DNA from 2 places in the Streptomyces hamibioticus genome. Region 1 is predicted to be linked to the other one. Evidence: riboswitches for the same ligand, from Rfam matches in the RefSeq annotation. Region 1 holds a riboswitch; the other holds the start of a gene.

Evidence for each region. Region 1 has a riboswitch for glycine ahead of gcvP (aminomethyl-transferring glycine dehydrogenase). Riboswitches for the same ligand answer to the same signal wherever they lie in the genome.
Region 2: linked by a shared signal. The riboswitch ahead of gcvT (glycine cleavage system aminomethyltransferase GcvT) and the one ahead of gcvP (aminomethyl-transferring glycine dehydrogenase) in region 1 are both predicted to bind glycine.

The regions. Positions count from the first base shown of each region.
Region 1 covers NZ_JBKKQY010000001.1:6,417,647-6,430,253, forward strand. Annotated here, with positions in the region: gene ACLGIH_RS29125 (sugar phosphate nucleotidyltransferase) at 1-620, shown strand, start outside; gene ACLGIH_RS29130 (DUF881 domain-containing protein) at 788-1,624, shown strand; gene ACLGIH_RS29135 (small basic family protein) at 1,621-1,953, shown strand; gene ACLGIH_RS29140 (DUF881 domain-containing protein) at 1,959-2,816, shown strand; gene ACLGIH_RS29145 (FHA domain-containing protein) at 2,965-3,837, shown strand; gene ftsR (transcriptional regulator FtsR) at 3,880-4,617, shown strand; gene ACLGIH_RS29155 (bifunctional nuclease family protein) at 4,702-5,175, shown strand; gene ACLGIH_RS29160 (MerR family transcriptional regulator) at 5,334-5,978, shown strand; gene ACLGIH_RS29165 (DNA polymerase IV) at 6,072-7,535, shown strand; gene ACLGIH_RS29170 (PRC-barrel domain-containing protein) at 7,457-7,828, opposite strand; glycine riboswitch at 7,954-8,049, shown strand; gene gcvP (aminomethyl-transferring glycine dehydrogenase) at 8,224-11,109, shown strand; gene ACLGIH_RS29180 (TOBE domain-containing protein) at 11,156-11,575, opposite strand; gene ACLGIH_RS29185 (ABC transporter ATP-binding protein) at 11,612-12,607, opposite strand, start outside.
Region 2 covers NZ_JBKKQY010000001.1:2,230,604-2,236,817, reverse strand. Annotated here, with positions in the region: gene ACLGIH_RS09875 (L-serine ammonia-lyase) at 1-1,262, opposite strand, end outside; gene glyA (serine hydroxymethyltransferase) at 1,357-2,619, opposite strand; gene gcvH (glycine cleavage system protein GcvH) at 2,632-3,009, opposite strand; gene gcvT (glycine cleavage system aminomethyltransferase GcvT) at 3,132-4,250, opposite strand; glycine riboswitch at 4,295-4,410, opposite strand; glycine riboswitch at 4,411-4,506, opposite strand; gene ACLGIH_RS09855 (AAA family ATPase) at 4,690-5,358, shown strand; gene ACLGIH_RS09850 (enhanced serine sensitivity protein SseB) at 5,437-6,214, shown strand, end outside.

The sequences.
Region 1 (12,607 bases):
CGCTCGTCGACGAGAAGGGGCGCATCATCGAGGACGACCGGGCGCTGCTGGTCATGCTGGACCTGATCGCCGCAGAGCGGCGCAGTGGCCGGGTCGCGCTGCCGGTGACCACCACCAGGATCGCTGAGCAGGTGGCCGCCTATCACGGCACCCAGGTCGAGTGGACCACGACCTCTCCCGACGACCTGACCCGGGTCGGCGGCGAGGAAGGTGCGATCTTCGGCGGCGACGGCAAGGGCGGCTTCATCGTCCCCGAGTTCAGCAGCGTCTACGACGGTACGGCGGCCTTCGTGCGGTTGATCGGGCTGGTGGCGCGGACGCAGCTCACCCTCAGCCAGATCGACGCGCGCATTCCGCGGGCACACGTCCTCAAGCGCGATCTCGCCACTCCCTGGGCCGTCAAGGGCCTGGTGATGCGGCGGGTCGTCGAGGCGGCCGGAGACCGCTCCGTGGACACCACCGACGGTGTGCGGGTGGTGGAGTCCGACGGGCGCTGGGTGATGGTGCTGCCCGACCCGGCCGAGGCGGTCACCCACCTGTGGGCCGAGGGCCCCGACGACGCCTCCGCGCAGGCCCTGCTCGACGAGTGGTCCGCCGTGGTGGACAGCGCGGGCCGCTGAACCACGCAGCACGCGCGCGTGCCGGACAAGTGCCCCCGAGGGGGCCTGTCCGGCACGCCGGTGGGGCCGTTCGGAGGTAGCGGCGGCGGCGTGCGACGATGTGCGGCATGCCGCAGCAACCCCCCGTTCGGAGCACATCCACGCGGCCTGCCCGCCCTGACGCATCCATGTCGTTGATCACCAACGTCATGGATCACAGCCTCGACGACGGTTACGCCGAAGCCGCCGCACGGAAGCGGGCCGAGGGCGCGAGTGGCCTGCCCAAGACGCTGCGGGCCAAGCTCGGCCTGGCCGTCGGGCTGGTGCTCGCGGCCCTCGTCGTGACGGTCGGCGCGGCACAGGCGCGGGTCGCGGCCCCGACCGTGGCCAAGGAGCGCCAGGAGCTCATCGACCGTATCGACGAACAGAGCGAGACCGCGGACGAACTCGAGGAAAGCATCGACGAGCTCCGCGCGGAGGTGAACGCCCGGCAGCGCGAGGCGCTGGAGCGCAGCGGCGGCGGTGGCCACTCCGACCTGGTGGGCATCCTCGCGGGGGCCGTCGCCGTGCACGGGCCCGGGGTGAAGCTCGTGGTCGACGACGCCAAGGACGTCGGCGCGGGCGGTGACGGCAATCCGCGGGGCGCCTCCGGATTCTCCGACACCGGTCGGGTGCGTGACCGGGACATGCAGCGGGTGGTGAACGGGCTGTGGGCCTCGGGCGCCGAGGCGATCTCCATCAACGGGCAGCGGCTGACCGCCCTGTCCGCGATCAGGGCCGCCGGTGACGCCATACTGGTCGACAACAGGCCGCTGGTGCCGCCGTACACGGTGCTGGCGGTGGGGGACGGTGAGCGGCTCGCCACCAGGTTCCAGGACAGCGCGGACGGGCTGTATCTGGATGTCCTGCGGGAGAACTACGGAATCCGCACCAGCATTTCCGCCGAGGACGATCTCGAGCTGGCCGCCGCACCGCGTGTGATCGTCCGTACCGCGCAGCCGAAAACCGAGAAGGGCACATCGTGATCGCCGTACTGGGCCTCGTCGTGGGAGTCGTGGCCGGGCTGTTGGTCCGGCCGGAGGTTCCGGCGGCCGTCGAGCCCTACCTCCCCATCGCCGTCGTCGCGGCGCTCGACGCCGTGTTCGGCGGTCTGCGGGCCATGCTCGACGGCATCTTCGACGACAAGGTCTTCGTGGTGTCGTTCCTGTCGAACGTGGTCGTGGCCGCGCTGATCGTGTTCCTCGGCGACGAGTTGGGCGTGGGGGCCCAGCTGTCCACCGGTGTCGTGGTCGTCCTCGGCATCCGGATCTTCTCCAACGCCGCGGCGATCCGCCGGCACGTGTTCCGGGCGTGAGGCCGATGAACGACCAGGACAACGACCAGGGCCGCAAACCGGGCGGCGGGCTGCGCAAGGAGCTGCCCGAGGAGGTGCCCGCGGCGCCCGGCCCGGCCCCGGAGGGCGTGCAGGCCGCCGGGGAGGAGCCGCAGCCGGCGCTCACCGGCCGCCAGCGACTGGTGAAGGGGCTGTGGCCGCCGCGCGTCACCCGAGCCCAACTCATCGTCGCCCTCCTGCTGTTCGGCCTCGGATTCGGGCTGGCCGTCCAGGTGGCGTCGCACAGCGACGGCGACAGCGCCCTGCGCGGCGCCCGACAGGAGGATCTCGTCCGCATCCTCGATGAACTCGACGACCGTTCGGAGCGTCTTGAGGACGAGAAGCAGGGCCTGGAGAAGCAGCGCCAAGAGCTGGAGAACAGCTCCGACCAGGCCGAGGAGGCGCGCAGACAGACGCTCGAGAAGGAGCGGCAACTCGGCATCCTGGCGGGCACGGTGGCGGCGCAGGGGCCCGGCATCACGATCAGGATCGACGACACGAAGGGGACGGTCGAGGCGGACATGCTGCTCGACGCGATCCAGGAGCTGCGCGCGGCCGGCGCGGAAGCCATCCAGGTGAATGGTGTGCGGGTCGTCGCGAGCACCTATCTGACCGACTCGGGCGGCGATGTGAGCGTCGACGGGAACAAGATCAACGCCCCCTATCGTTTCCAGGTCATCGGCAAGCCGCAGGACCTGGAGCCGGCGCTCAACATCCCCGGAGGCGTGGTGCAGACTCTCGAGAAGGAACAGGCCACCGTTACTGTTGAGCGGTCGAGCAAGATCGTCGTGGACGCCTTGCGAGCGGCGAAGCGGCCTGACTACGCTCGGTCGTCCTCCCAGTGAACCGGGGGCGCATGGGGGCCGTCCGACGAGGGCATGAGGTTGCGGGGGGTCGGCGCACCGATTGGGTGGTGCGTGATGGAAACTGTCTGGTGGAGACGGACGTTGTGAGGATGTCCGGGTCGGCCGGTAGGTTCAGTGAGGGTTCGTCCTGCCCCACGGGCGGGTCTGTTTCGGTCAAGGGGAATCGCCCGTGAAGTTGTTTGCGAAGTTGTTCGGCAAGAGCGCGCGAGAGGGACGCGACAACGCGACCGCTCGTCATCGCGCACAGCCCGACGCGGAAGGCGGGCGCCCGCTCTTCCGCGACCAGGTGGCTGGTCCGGGCGGTGACATTTCCGGTGGTCAGGGCGCGCCGTCGGTTGACCCTGCACAGTCCGGCGGCATAGGTTTCGGGCAACCGTCAACCTCAAGTACGGGTGGAGGGTTCAGCCCAGATCCGTACGCGTCCAATGTCCCGGCGGGGCAGCCGCGGCAGGAGGATCCGTCCATGTCGGCCCTGGTCTGTACGAGGTGCGGTAACCGCAACGCGGAGAACAGCCGCTTCTGCTCCAACTGCGGCGCGCCGCTGCGCCCGGGCGTTGCGGCGGAGCGTTCGTCCGAGACGACGTCCACGATCTCCATCTCGGGCCTCGAGGCCTACGACGCCGAGGCCACCGGCCAGACGCCGGTGCCGACGCTCTCGCCCGAGGCACAGGCGGCGGTCGAGGCCCTGCCGATGGGCTCCGCGCTTTTGGTCGTGCGGCGCGGTCCGAACGCGGGGAGCCGCTTCCTGCTGGACGGCGAGCTGACCACGGCCGGGCGGCACCCGCAGAGCGACATCTTCCTGGACGACGTGACGGTCTCCCGACGGCACGTGGAGTTCCGCCGCGGCGCGGACGGCACCTTCACGGTGGCCGACGTCGGCAGCCTGAACGGCACGTACGTCAACCGCGAGCGGATCGACCAGGTCGCCCTGTCGAATGGAGACGAGGTGCAGATCGGCAAGTACCGGCTGGTGTTCTACGCGAGCCAGCGGGGCTACTGACCGTCCCCCGGACACGCTCCGGGGGGACCCCAGGGAAGGTCCATGCTTCAAACACCGAGCGGCGGGGCCGGGCACGGTACCGCCGCCACGGACAGTGGGCTGATGAGCATCGGCACGGTGCTGAACGTGCTGCGCGACGAGTTTCCCGACATCACCATCTCCAAGATCCGTTTTCTGGAGTCCGAGGGCCTGGTCGAGCCACAGCGGACCCCGGCCGGGTACCGCAAGTTCAGCGCCCACGACGTCGAGCGCCTCGGCCATGTGCTGCGGATGCAGCGGGACCACTATCTGCCGCTCAAGGTCATCCGCGAGCACCTGGACGCCATGGAGCGGGGCGAGGCGGTCCCGCTGCCGGCGCTCGGCCGCCAGCGGGACGGGGAGGCTCCGGCGGGGGCCGGGGACGGGCCCACGGCGGCCCGGATCGGGCGGTCGGAGCTGCTGGCCGCGGCCGGCATAGGGGAGCAGCAACTGCACGAGTGGGAGTCCTACGGGCTGATCACTCCGCTGTCCGACGGCGCCTACGACGCGGAGTCCGTCACGGTGGCCTCGCTCGTCGTCGAACTGGGACGGTTCGGGATCGAACCACGCCATCTGCGGGTGATGAAGGCCGCCGCCGACCGGGAGGCCGGGCTGGTGGACCAGGTGGTGGCCCCGCTGAAGCGCCACCGGAACCCGCAGACCAGGGCGCACGCGGAAGCCCGGGCCAAGGAGCTGGCGGGGCTGGCCGTGAAGCTGCACGCGGCGCTCGTGCAGAGCGCGCTGGGCGTGCGCCTGCCCTGAATCGGGTGGCGGTGGGGGGCCGGATCGGCCACCCGTTCCCTGCTCGACTACCCAAACGTCCCGAGCACGGCCTAGGGTTGCTGTGTGAACGAGCTCGATGTCGTAGGTGTCCGGGTCGAGATGCCCTCCAACCAACCGATCGTGCTGCTGCGCGAAGTGGGAGGCGACCGTTACCTCCCCATCTGGATCGGCCCGGGGGAGGCGACGGCGATCGCCTTCGCCCAGCAGGGCATGGCTCCCGCCCGGCCGCTGACCCACGACCTGTTCAAGGACGTGCTGGAAGCCGTCGGCCAGGAGCTCACCGAGGTACGCATCACCGACCTGCGTGAGGGGGTCTTCTACGCCGAGCTGGTCTTCGCCAGCGGTGTCGAGGTGAGCGCCCGTCCGTCCGACGCCATAGCGCTGGCGCTGCGCACCGGAACGCCGATCTACGGCAGCGACACGGTGCTCGACGACGCCGGTATCGCGATCCCGGACGAGCAGGAGGACGAGGTCGAGAAGTTCCGCGAGTTCCTCGACCAGATCTCACCGGAGGACTTCGGCAGCAGCAATCAATGACGCACCTCACGAGCGCATTCGGCTAGCCTTACCCCGCGGTGGGACACGGCAAACCACTCGTAGGGTGATTATCACTCGGCGTGCCGAGTGTGGCGATCGTTGACGCACCCTTGGTGACTGCCTACCGTCGAGGAGGCAGGTCAAGGACGGAGGTCGGCGTGAGAATCAGCGGCGACGGTACGGCTGGGGGTGCCCCCGGACGCAGTCTCGGGTCGAGTGGCCCGTACCGGCTTCCCAACGGCGCGGCCGATCACGTTCCGCAGCGTCCCACGGTCATGCCGAGCAGCGGAGGGGCGACGTCCATGGCGTCCGAGCAGATCGGCTACCGAGGCCCGACGGCCTGCGCGGCGGCTGGTATCACCTACCGGCAGCTGGACTACTGGGCCCGCACCGGACTGGTCGAACCGAGCGTGCGACCGGCCTACGGCTCCGGGACGCAACGCCTGTACAGCTTCCGTGACGTCGTCGTCCTGAAGATCGTCAAGCGGTTCCTCGACACCGGGGTGTCGCTGCAGAACATCCGCACCGCCGTCCAGCACCTGAGGGAGCGCGGCTTCCGCGACCTGGAGCGGATGACGCTGATGAGCGACGGCGCCACCGTGTACGAGTGCACGTCGCCGGACGAGGTGCACGCCCTGCTCCAGGGCGGACAGGGCGTCTTCGGCATCGCCGTGGGTGTGGTGTGGCGGGACGTGGAGAGCGCGTTGTCGCAGTTGCACGGCGAGCGGATCGACACCGGAGAGACCCTGGTCGGACACAATCCGGCGGACGAGCTGGCCCGGCGGCGCAACCGGGCGGTCTGAACCGCCCCGAACCACCCTGGCTCCCCGGTCCGCGGGCGAATTCCCCGGCCCGGGGACAGGGCGTTGTCAGTGGCGTAGGGCAGCATCGGAGATGTGAGGACCGCGCCCACGATTCTGCATCTCGACATGGATGCCTTCTTCGCCTCGGTGGAGCAGGCGTCCAAGCCGAGCCTGCGTGGCAAGGCCGTCGTCGTGGGCGGGCTCGGGCCCCGCGGAGTGGTCGCCACCGCCTCGTACGAGGCACGGGTCTTCGGCGTCCACTCGGCGATGCCCATGGCGCAGGCCCGGCGCCTCGCGCCGAACGCCGCCTATCTGGTGCCGCGCGGCGCCCTCTACCGGTCGATCAGCGAGCAGGTGATGGAGCTGCTGCGGGCGCTGTCGCCGCTGGTGGAGCCGCTGAGCCTGGACGAGGCGTTCGTGGACCTGGAGGCCGGCGGGGCGGCCTGGGACGCGGAGTCGGCGCGGCTGGCCGGGGCCAGGCTGCGCGCGGACATCCGGGCCGTGACCGGGCTCTCGGGCTCGGTCGGACTGGCCGCCTCCAAGATGCTCGCCAAGATCGCGTCGGAGCAGGCCAAGCCCGACGGGCTGGTCCTGATCGAGCCGGGCACCGAGCGGGCGCTGCTGGGCCCCATGTCCGTGCGGACGCTGCCCGGGGTGGGACCGGCGACGGGCGACCATCTGCGGCGGGCCGGCATCACCACGGTCGACGAGATCGTCGAGGCGGGCGAGGACGAGCTGGTCCGGCTGCTCGGCAAGGCCCACGGGCACGGGCTGTACGCCATGGCGCTGGCCCGCGACGACCGGCCGGTGGTGGCGGAGCGGGAGACGAAGTCGGTGTCGGTGGAGGACACCTACGACGTCGACATCCACGACCGGACACGGGTCGGCCTGGAGGTGCGGCGGCTGGCCGACCGGTGTGTGCGGCGGCTGCGCGGGGCCGGGCTGTCGGGGCGCACCATCGTGCTCAAGGTGCGGCGCTACGACTTCTCCACCCTGACCCGGTCCGAGACCCTGCGCGGGCCCACCGACGACCCGTCGGTGATCCGGGACGCGGCGGCGCGGCTGCTGGACTCGGTGGACACCACGGGCGGTGTGCGGCTGCTCGGGGTCGGCGTCAGCGGGCTCGCCGACTACACGCAGGAGGACCTGTTCGCGCAGGCGGCGGGGGAGCGGGCGGAGGAACTCGCCGAGGAGCCGGACGCCGAGCCCGCCGAGGAGCCGCGGCAGCCGCCCGCCGAGCGCCGCTGGCCCTCCGGGCACGATGTGCGGCACGCCGTCCACGGACACGGGTGGGTGCAGGGCAGCGGCCTCGGGAGGGTCACCGTGCGCTTCGAGACGCCCGGCTCGGAGCCGGGGCGGGTGCGCACCTTCCGGGTCGACGACCCCGAGCTGGCGCCGGCGGAGCCGTTGCCGCTGGTGGGCCCGCCGGCGTCGGCGCAGCGAAGACCCGCGGCGCCCGGCATCCGGCCGCCGGTCGGTCAGGCCTCCTCGGAGCCCGCCAGCTTGCCGAAGTCGCGGTCGGGCGGCGGGGGAGGGGCCGCCACGTCGAGACCGTAGTGGTGGTAGAGCTGGAGTTCCTGCTCGGGAGACAGGTGCCGGCCGACGCCGAAGTCGGGGGCCTCCTTGATCAGCGCCCGGTCGAAGGGCACGCGCAGGGTGCCGTCGACCAGCTCGCTGGGCTCGAGAGGGACGAAGGCGTCCCTGCTGAACAGGCCGGTGCGTATGGCCGCCCATTCGGGAACGCCGGTGGCGTCGTCGAGGTAGACCTCGTCGATGGTGCCGAGCTTGGTGCCGTTGCGGTCGAACGCCTTGCGGCCGATCAGGTTGCGCGGATCGATGTCGGTGCGCACGGTCCCTCCACGTGGTCGCAAACCATCCGGTAAATCATCCGTAAGCACTACAAAACGGCACATTCGTGATGGCGGCCACTCGAAGGTGGGGGCGTTGACCTCGCTGGTAGGCTGACAACGGCTGCTGACCCTGTGCGGGAGAGTCCTCCGAACTCCATCGGAGGCGCCGAAGGAGCAAATCCTCCCCGGAATCTCTCAGGCCCCTGTACCGCACGGACGAGGTCACTCTGGAAAGCAGAGCGGGTGTCGACGGCTTCCGCTCTCACCGACGGTGAAAGCCGGGAGCCCTCGGGCGGCCCGGTGAAGCTCTCAGGTCGAGATGACAGAGGGGGAGGCCGTCCGGGTACCCGTGCCGTGGTGCCCCTCGAAGGTCGTCAGACCAGGAGGCCTCCGCAATGACCGCCCATCGCACCCCGCTCTCCGAGCTCGAACAGGGAACGCCCTTCGAGCAGCGCCACATCGGCCCCGACCACGAGGCCCGGGCCAAGATGCTCGCGCAGGTCGGTTACGGCTCGCTCGACGAGCTGACCGCCGCCGCGGTGCCGGATGTGATCAAGAACGCCGAGGCGCTGGACCTGCCGGGCGCCCGCACCGAGCCCGAGGTGCTGGCCGAGCTGCGTTCCCTCGCCGACCGCAACCAGGTCCTCGACTCCATGATCGGCCTCGGCTACTACGGGACGTTCACCCCGCCCGTCGTCCTGCGCAACGTCATGGAGAACCCGGCCTGGTACACCGCGTACACGCCGTACCAGCCGGAGATCTCCCAGGGCCGCCTGGAGGCCCTGCTGAACTTCCAGACCATGGTCGCCGACCTCACGGGCCTGCCCACCTCCGGCGCCTCACTGCTGGACGAGGGCACCGCGGCCGCCGAGGCCATGGCCCTGTCCCGGCGCATGGGCAAGAACAAGAAGGGCCTGTTCCTGGTCGACGCGGACGCGCTGCCGCAGACCATCGCGGTCATCCGGACCCGCGCCGAGCCGACCGGCGTCGAGGTCGTCGTCGCCGACCTGAGCGAGGGCATCCCGGCCGAGGTCGCCGAGCGGGAGATCAACGGCGTCCTGATCCAGTACCCGGGCGCCTCCGGTGCCGTACGCGACATCAAGCCGGTCATCGACCAGGCGCACGAGCTGGGCGCGCTCGTCACCGTCGCCGCCGACCTGCTCGCGCTCACGCTGCTGAAGTCGCCCGGCGAGCTGGGCGCGGACATCGCCGTCGGCACCACCCAGCGCTTCGGCGTGCCGATGGGCTTCGGCGGGCCGCACGCCGGCTACATGGCCGTCCACGACAAGATGGCCCGCAGTCTGCCCGGCCGCCTCGTGGGCGTCTCCGTGGACGCCGACGGCGACAAGGCCTACCGCCTCGCCCTGCAGACGCGTGAGCAGCACATCCGCCGCGAGAAGGCCACCAGCAACATCTGCACCGCGCAGGTGCTGCTCGCCGTGATGGCCGGTATGTACGCCGTCTACCACGGTCCCGAGGGGCTGAAGACCATCGCGCGCCGCACCCACCGCTACGCCACGGTCCTCGCCGCGGGCCTGACGGCCGCCGGTGTGGAGATCGTCCACGGCGCCTGGTTCGACACGGTCACCGCCCGGGTGCCGGGCCGGGCCGCCGAGGTCGTCGCCGCCGCCCGCGACAACGGCGTCAACCTGCGGCTGGTCGACGCCGACCACGTCTCCTTCGCCTGCGACGAGACCACCCTGCGCGCCCAGGTCGGCGCCGTGTGGTCGGCGTTCGGCGTCGAGGGCGACATCGAGGCGCTGGACGCGGCGACCGAGGACGCCCTGCCCGAGGCGCTGCTGCGGACCGACGACTACCTCACCCACCCGGTCTTCCACCAGTACCGCTCCGAGACCGCGATGCTGCGCTACCTGCGCCGCCTCGCCGACCGCGACTACGCGCTGGACCGCGGCATGATCCCGCTGGGCTCCTGCACCATGAAGCTCAACGCGACCACCGAGATGGAGCCGGTCACCTGGCCGGAGTTCGGGCAGCTGCACCCCTTCGCGCCCGCCGAGCAGGCCCAGGGCTACCTCACGCTCATCCGCGAGCTGGAGGAACGTCTCGCCGAGGTCACCGGCTACGACAAGGTCTCCCTCCAGCCCAACGCCGGGTCGCAGGGTGAGCTGGCCGGTCTGCTCGCCGTCCGCGGCTACCACCGCGCCAACGGCGACGAGCAGCGCACGGTGTGCCTGATCCCGTCCTCCGCGCACGGCACCAACGCGGCCAGCGCCGTGATGGCCGGCATGAAGGTCGTCGTCGTCAGGACCGCCGAGGACGGCGAGATCGACATCGAGGACCTGCGGGCCAAGATCGAGCAGCACCGCGACGAACTGGCCGTGCTGATGATCACCTACCCGTCCACGCACGGCGTGTTCGAGGAGCACGTCGCCGACATCTGCGCCCGGGTGCACGACGCGGGCGGCCAGGTCTACGTCGACGGCGCCAACCTCAACGCGCTGGTGGGCGTCGCCAAGCCGGGCCACTTCGGCGGCGACGTCTCGCACCTGAACCTGCACAAGACCTTCTGCATCCCGCACGGCGGCGGCGGCCCCGGCGTCGGCCCGGTGGCCGTACGGTCGCACCTGGCGCCCTACCTGCCCAACCACCCGCTGCAGCCCGCGGCCGTCCCGGAGACCGGCGTGGGGCCCATCTCCGCGGCTCCCTGGGGCTCGGCGGGCATCCTGCCCATCTCCTGGGCGTACGTCCGTCTCATGGGCGGTGAGGGGCTCAAGCGGGCCACGCAGGTCGCCGTGCTGTCCGCCAACTACATCGCCAAGCGGCTGGAGCCGCACTACCCGGTGCTCTACACCGGCCCCGGCGGACTGGTCGCGCACGAGTGCATCATCGACCTGCGCCCGCTGACCAAGGCGACCGGTGTGAGCGTCGACGACGTCGCCAAGCGGCTGATCGACTACGGCTTCCACGCGCCGACGATGTCGTTCCCCGTCGCCGGGACGCTGATGATCGAGCCGACCGAGTCCGAGGACCTCGCCGAGCTCGACCGGTTCTGCGAGACGATGATCGCCATCCGCGCGGAGATCGAGAAGGTCGCCTCCGGCGAGTGGCCCGCGGAGGACAACCCGCTGCGGGGCGCGCCGCACACCGCCGGCGCGCTGAGCGGTGACTGGGAGCACGCGTACACCCGTGAGGAGGCCGTCTTCCCGGCCGGGGTGTCCGCCGCCGACAAGTACTGGCCGCCGGTGCGCCGGATCGACCAGGCCTTCGGCGACCGGAACCTGGTCTGCTCCTGCCCGCCGCTGGACGCGTACGAGGACTGACCGAGGTACGGAAGGAAGGGCCTCGCCGGTGGGCGGGGCCCTTTCGTCATACCGCCGCCAGCGACACCTCGGTGGACTTGATCAGGGCGACGACGGAGCTGCCGGTCGACAGCCCCAGGTCGTCGGCGGCGTCCCTGGTGATCGCGGCGGTCAGCTCGCCGCCCTCCACGGCGATCCGTACGGACGCCATCGCGTCGCCGGGGGCCAGGCCGGTGACCGTGCCGGGGAGCCGGTTGCGGATGGACAGGCCCTCGACGGGGGCGGTGGCCAGCGAGACCTCCGTCGACTTCACCAGGGCGCGTACGGCGGTGCCCGGTCGAAGACCGAGGTCGTCGGCGGCGTCGCGGGTGATCGCCGCGGTGAGGTCCTGGCCGCCGGTGAGGCGGACCATGACCGTCGCCATGGCCTCGCCCGGGGTGACGGCGGTGACGGTGCCGGGGAGCTGGTTGCGGATGCTCAGGCTCATGGCGGCACGGTAGCCCGGTGAGTGCCGTGCGCCGCCTTACGCCGGGTATGCGTGTGTCTGCGTCGCTTTGACCGTCGCCCACACTCGCGCGCCCGGATGGAGGCCGAGTTCCGCCGCGGCGACGGTGGTGAGGTCGGCGGCGAGGCCCAGGTCGCCGGTGAGGTCGGCGCGGATCCGGTCGCCGTGGGTCTCCAGGCCGGCGACCTCGCAGCGCCACAGGTTGCGGGCGCTGGAACCGGCGGGGCGCTCCCCGTACAGGGTGACCGCGCCGGGCGGGAAGGCCACGAAGACCGGGCCGGTGAGGTTTTCGGTGGTGGTGATGGCGGGGCCCGCGTCCAGCCGGACGGTGTGCCCCTCCGCCCGCCCCCGGTAGAGGTTGAGGCCGACCAGCTGGGCGATGTAGTCGGTGCGCGGCCGGCGGGCGATGTCGGCCGGGGCGCCCTCCTGGACGATGTGGCCGTGCTCCACGACGACCAGCCGGTCGGCCAGCACCATGGCGTCCAGCGGATCGTGTGTGACCAGGACGGCGACCGCCTCGAACTCGGCCAGGTGGCGCCGGAGCTGAGCACGCACCTCCAGGCGGGTGCGGGCGTCCAGCGCGGCGAGCGGCTCGTCCAGGAGCAGCAGCCGGGGGTGGGTGGCCAGGGCGCGGGCCAGGGCGACGCGCTGGGCCTGCCCGCCGGAGAGACGGCGCGGCCTGGCGCCGGCGTGCTCGGCCAGCCCCATCCGGTCCAGCCAGGCGGCCGCCTGCGCCCGGGCCGCCGCCTTGCCCGCGCCCCGGCAGCGCGGCCCGAAGGCCACGTTGTCGAGCGCGCTGAGGTGCGGGAAGAGCAGGTAGTCCTGGAAGACGACGCCGACCGGCCGGGACTCGGGCGGCGTACGGTCCAGGTCGGTGCCGTCCAGACGCAGGTGGCCGTCCGAGAGCGGTACGAGACCGGCCAGTGCGCGCAGGGCGGTGGTCTTGCCGGCGCCGTTGGGGCCGAGCAGGGCGACGACGTCGCCGGGGGCCGCGGTCAGGGTGACGTCGAGGCG
Region 2 (6,214 bases), 4.2 Mb from region 1:
GACACCTTGTGGCTGCCGTCGCCGCGCATCGCCATCCGGGCCGCCGTGACCGCCTTGACCGCGGCCATGCCGTTGCGCTCGATGCACGGGATCTGGACGAGGCCGCCGACCGGGTCGCAGGTCAGGCCGAGGTTGTGCTCCATGCCGATCTCGGCGGCGTTCTCCACCTGCTCGGGGCTGCCGCCCAGCACCTCGGCGAGCGCGCCGGCCGCCATCGAGCAGGCCGAGCCGACCTCGCCCTGGCAGCCGACCTCGGCGCCGGAGATGGAGGCGTTCTCCTTGAACAGCATGCCGATCGCACCGGCGGCGAGCAGGAAGCGGATCACGCCCTCCTCGTCGGCGCCGGGCACGAAGTTCATGTAGTAGTGCAGGACCGCCGGGATGATGCCCGCCGCGCCGTTCGTGGGGGCCGTGACGACCCGGCCGCCGGCGGCGTTCTCCTCGTTCACCGCCATCGCGTAGAGGGTGATCCACTCCATGGCGAGGGCTTGCGGGTCGCCCTCCGAGCGCAGCTTGCGCGCGGTGTTCGCGGCGCGGCGGCGGACCTTCAGGCCGCCCGGCAGGATGCCCTCGCGGGACATGCCGCGGGAGACGCACGCCTGCATGACCCGCCAGATCTCCAGCAGGCCCTCGCGGATCTCGTCCTCGGTGCGCCAGGCGCGCTCGTTCTCCAGCATCAGGGCCGAGATGGACAGGCCCGTCTCCTGGGTCAGGCGCAGCAGCTCGTCGCCCGTGCGGAAGGGGTACTTCAGCACCGTGTCGTCGAGCTTGATGCGGTCCGCGCCGACCGCCTCCTCGTCGACGACGAAGCCGCCGCCCACCGAGTAGTAGGTCTTCGCCAGCAGCTCCGCGCCCTCGGCGTCGTACGCCCACAGCGTCATGCCGTTGGCGTGGTAGGGGAGCGTCTTGCGGCGGTGCAGGACCAGGTCGTCGTCGAAGGAGAACGGGATCTCGTGCTCGCCGAGGAGGCGGAGGCGGCCCGAGGTCCTGATCGCCTCGATCCGCTCGTCCGCCGTCTCCACGTCCACCGTGCGCGGCGAGTCGCCCTCCAGGCCGAGCAGCACCGCCTTGGGCGTGCCGTGGCCGTGGCCCGTGGCGCCGAGGGAGCCGTACAGCTCGGCCCGTACCGACGCGACCGGCGCCAGCAGCTCCTCGTTGCGCAGCCGCCGGGCGAACATGCGGGCCGCGCGCATCGGGCCGACCGTGTGGGAGCTGGACGGGCCGATGCCGATCGAGAACAGGTCGAAGACCGAGATGGCCACGGTGACTCCTCAATACGGGGGTGGTGCAGAGGGGGGGGCGGTGCGGGGCGCCGGCGCTCGCTTGTGGCGGCTCGGCGCCCCGACAGCCTGTTCGTTACTTGTTCAGACCCGGGTACAGCGGGTGCTTGTCGGCCAGGGCCTTCACCCGGGCCTTGAGGGACTCCGCGTCGTAGGACGGCTTGAGCGCCTCGGCGATCACGTCCGCGACCTCGGCGAAGTCCTCGGCCCGGAAGCCGCGGGTCGCCAGGGCCGGCGTACCGATGCGCAGACCGGAGGTCACCATCGGCGGACGCGGGTCGTTCGGCACGGCGTTGCGGTTGACCGTGATACCGACCTCGTGGAGGCGGTCCTCGGCCTGCCGGCCGTCCAGCTCCGAGTCGCGCAGGTCGACCAGGACCAGGTGGACGTCCGTGCCGCCGGTCAGCACGGAGACGCCCACGGCCTTGGCGTCGTCCCGCACCAGGCGCTCGGCCAGGATGCGGGCCCCCTCCAGCGTACGACGCTGGCGCTCGGCGAAGTCCTCGCTCGCCGCCACCTTGAAGGCGACCGCCTTCGCGGCGACCACGTGCTCCAGCGGTCCGCCCTGCTGACCGGGGAAGACGGCAGAGTTGATCTTCTTGGCGAGGTCGGCCGTGCTGAGGATCACACCGCCGCGCGGGCCGCCGAGGGTCTTGTGGGTCGTGGTGGTGACCACGTGCGCGTGCGGGACCGGGTTGGGGTGCAGGCCCGCCGCGACCAGACCGGCGAAGTGCGCCATGTCGACCATCAGGTACGCGCCGACCTCGTCGGCGATCCGGCGGAACTCGGCGAAGTCCAGCTGCCGCGGGTAGGCCGACCAGCCGGCCACGATCAGCTTCGGCCGGGACTCCTTGGCCAGCCGCTCCACCTCGGCCATGTCGACCAGGCCGTCGTCGCCGACGTGGTAGGCGACGACGTCGTAGAGCTTGCCGGAGAAGTTGATCTTCATGCCGTGGGTCAGGTGCCCGCCGTGGGCGAGGTTCAGACCCATGATCGTGTCGCCGGGCTTGAGCAGCGCGAACATCGCGGCGGCGTTCGCCTGGGCACCGGAGTGCGGCTGCACATTGGCGTGCTCGGCGCCGAAGAGCGCCTTGATGCGGTCGATGGCGATCTGCTCGACCACGTCGACGTGCTCGCAGCCGCCGTAGTAGCGGCGGCCCGGGTAGCCCTCGGCGTACTTGTTGGTGAGGACCGAGCCCTGCGCCTCCATGACCGCGACCGGCGCGAAGTTCTCGGAGGCGATCATCTCCAGGGTGGACTGCTGGCGGTCCAGCTCCGCGTCGACGGCGGCGGCGACGTCGGGGTCGAGCTCGTGCAGGGGGGTGTTCAGGACAGACATCGGCAGGGCTCCTCAGCCGGCGGCGTAGGCGGTGTACTCGTCGGCGGAGAGCAGGTCGGCCGGCTCGTCCGTGACGCGCACCTTGAACAGCCAGCCGCCCTCGAAGGGCGCGGAGTTCACCAGCGACGGGTCGTTGACGACGTCCTCGTTGACCTCGGTGATCTCACCCGAGACAGGCGAGTACAGGTCGGACACGGACTTGGTCGACTCCAGCTCGCCGCAGGTCTCGCCCGCGGACACGGTGTCGCCGACCTCCGGGAGCTGGACGAAGACGACGTCACCGAGCGCGTTGGCGGCGTGCTCCGTGATGCCGACCGTCGAGACGCCGTCCTCGGCGGCCGACAGCCACTCGTGCTCCTTGCTGTAGCGCAGCTGCTGGGGGTTGCTCATGGCCTGAATTCTCCTGTACGCGGGGGAGTGCTGATGAATGGGGGACCGACTGGAAGGCTGCCGACACCGCTGGTGAGCAGCGCGAACCTACGCGAGGACACCTGCGGGTACGGACCCAGTCTCTACTTCTGGCGCTTGTAGAACGGCAGCGCCACGACCTCGTACGGCTCGTGGCTGCCCCGGATGTCCACGCCCACCCCGGGCGTGCCCGGAGCCGCGTGCGCCGCGTCGACGTACGCCATCGCGATCGGCTTGCCCAGCGTCGGCGACGGCGCCCCGGAGGTGACCTCGCCGATCACCTCGCCGCCGGCCACGACCGCGTACCCGGCGCGCGGCACCCGGCGGCCCTCGGCGACCAGGCCGACCAGGACCCGGGGCGGCTGCGAGGCGGCGCGCTCCGCGGCCTCCGTCAGCGCCGCGCGGCCCACGAAGTCGCCCTCCTTCTCGAACTTGACCACCCGGCCGAGCCCGGCGTCGAACGGCGTCAGCGAGGTCGTCAGCTCGTGCCCGTACAGCGGCATGCCCGCCTCCAGGCGCAGCGTGTCCCGGCAGGACAGGCCGCAGGGGGTCAGGCCGGCCGCCTCGCCCGCCTTGGTCAGCGCCTGCCACAGCTCCACCGCGTGCTCCGGCTTCACGAACAGCTCGAAGCCGTCCTCGCCGGTGTAGCCGGTACGGGCGATCAGCGCCGGGACACCGGCCACGGTGCCGGGCAGCCCCGCGTAGTACTTCAGGCCGTCCAGGTCGGAGTCGGTCAGGCTCTTGACGATTTCCGGCGACTCGGGGCCCTGCACGGCCAGCAGCGCATAGGCGTCCCGGTCGTCGCGCACCTCGGCGTCGAAGCCGGCCGCGCGCCCGGCCAGCGCGTCCAGCACCACCTGGGCGTTGGAGGCGTTGGCGACCACCATGAACTCGGAGTCGGCGAGGCGGTAGACGATCAGGTCGTCCAGGATGCCGCCGTCCTCGCGGCAGATCATGGTGTACCGGGCGCGGCCGGGCTTGACGCCGCCGATGTTGCCGACCAGCGCGTAGTCCAGCAGCGCGGCGGCCTGCGGACCGGTGACGGTGATCTCGCCCATGTGCGAGAGGTCGAAGAGACCGGCCCGGGTGCGCACGGCGGTGTGCTCGTCGCGCTCGGAGCCGTAGCGCAGGGGCATGTCCCAGCCGGCGAAGTCGGTCATGGTCGCGCCGAGCGAACGATGCACGGCATCGAGCGCGGTGCGGCGGAGTTCGGTACTGCTCATCGGTCGGTCGTCTCCCAGGGCATGACGCAGGCGGGCGAGGTGAGTCCTCCCCATCTGTCATCGGAACCTGAGAGGTTCGCCATGACCACCTTCAGTCCGGTGATCAGGACTTGCACCTTGGGTGGGGCCGCCCTCGGGGCGGCCCGCTTTTCAGATGTGCCTCGCCCGCGCGGTAACGGGGCCTGAGAGATTCAAGGGAGGTACTTGCTCCTTCGGCGCCCCAGCCGGTGGCTGGGAACTCTCCCGCGCGGATTCAAACGGCCGGTATGCAGTTGGCGCGCACATCATTGCACGCATCGTCCGGTCGTGGCAGAGCAAGCTCTTTGTGACCGGCTTGTGGCAGCACGTACACGAAAGCACGAGACTCCCGCATTACCTTCTTTTTACACTCGACGGGGACGGGGAAACTCGTGAACCGCCCCAGGGGAGGACGATCACGGTGAACAGGACCACGGCATACGCCACGACCTCGGGTCTCGCGCTGCCCAAGCAGCCTGCAGGCCCGGCCCGGGAGGCGTGTGCCGACCAGACCGCACCCGTCGTCCGCGACCTGCGGGAGCGGGCCGGCCGCAGCCCGCACGCCCTGCTCTTCGGGCCCGGCGACATCGTCGTCGTCACCGGCCTGCCCGGCAGCGGCAAGTCCACGCTGATGGAGCGCACCGTGCGCGGGATGCGCATCGACTCCCAGGACACCCGCGACCGCTGGGACCGCCGGATGCCGCGCCTCCTGCCGTACGCCCTCTACCGCCCCCTGGTCCGGTTCGCCCACTACGCCGGCCTGCGTCGCGCGCTGCGCTCCGGCGAGGGCGTCGTCGTGCACGACTGCGGCACCCAGGCCTGGGTGCGGACCTGGCTGGCCCGCGAGGCCCGCCGCCGGGGCACCGGCCTGCACCTGCTGCTGCTCGACGTCAGCGCCGAGGCGGCCCTGGCCGGCCAGCGCGAGCGCGGCCGGGGCGTCTCCCGCTACGCCTTCCGCCGGCACCGCACGGCCACCGCCCGGCTGCTGCGCGCCGCCGCCGAGGGCACCCTGCCGGGCGGCTGCGCCTCGGCCGTGCTGCTCGACCGGGCGGCGGCGGACACGCTGCGCCGGATCGGCTTCACCGGCTGACGGCCGCCGCGGGCCCGCGGGGCCGAACGGGTTAGCCTTTCCAGCCACACCAGCGGTTCGAGCAGGCGGTAGGAACAGATGGACTTCCCAGCGGGCTCCCCGGACTTCTCCGCGGACTTCTCCGCGGACCTCCCGGCGCAGGCGCACCCCCATCCGCACGGCGGATGGCCGGGCAACGAGCTGGAGGAGGTGCTGTCGGCCGCCCTCGGCGTGCCGTCCGCGGGCGGCCGGATCGTCGAAGTCCTCGGCCGCAGCTTCGTCTGGGTGCCGCTGCCGAGCGGCGGCGGCCCGGACGGCGGCACCCTCGACCTGCCGACACTGGAGATCGACGGCCAGGCGTACGTGCCGGTGTTCAGCTCCGAGGAACAGCTCCGCCAGGTCGCCGGGGCGCACATGGCGTACACCGTCGCCCCCGCCGTGGAGTTCGCCCGCGGGCTGCCGCCGCAGGCCGGCATCATCGTGAACCCGGAGGGCGTGGTCGGCATACCCCTCCCGCCGCCCGCCGTGGCCGAGCTGTGCCGGGCGGGCCGCACCCCGCTGGACGGTCCCGCGAGCGGCGGCCGGGTCAAGCTGTTCGAGCCCGACTGGCAGGACGACCCGGTCGACTTCCTCTCCGCCGCCTCCGCCGAGTTCGCCGCCGTCGGCGTGGTCCGCACCGCCCGCCGCTGCCTGGCCGCGGTCGAGACCGCCGACCCCGTCATGTTCGTCGGCGTCGAACTGACCCATTGGGAGGGCGACGCCCGCGCCCTGCCCCTGGAGGCCCTGGGTCGCGCCCTGGCCAAGGCCCCCACCGACTGGCCGGTCAACCTGGTCCTCCTGGAAGCGGCCGAGGACCCGGTCTGCGACTGGATGCGGG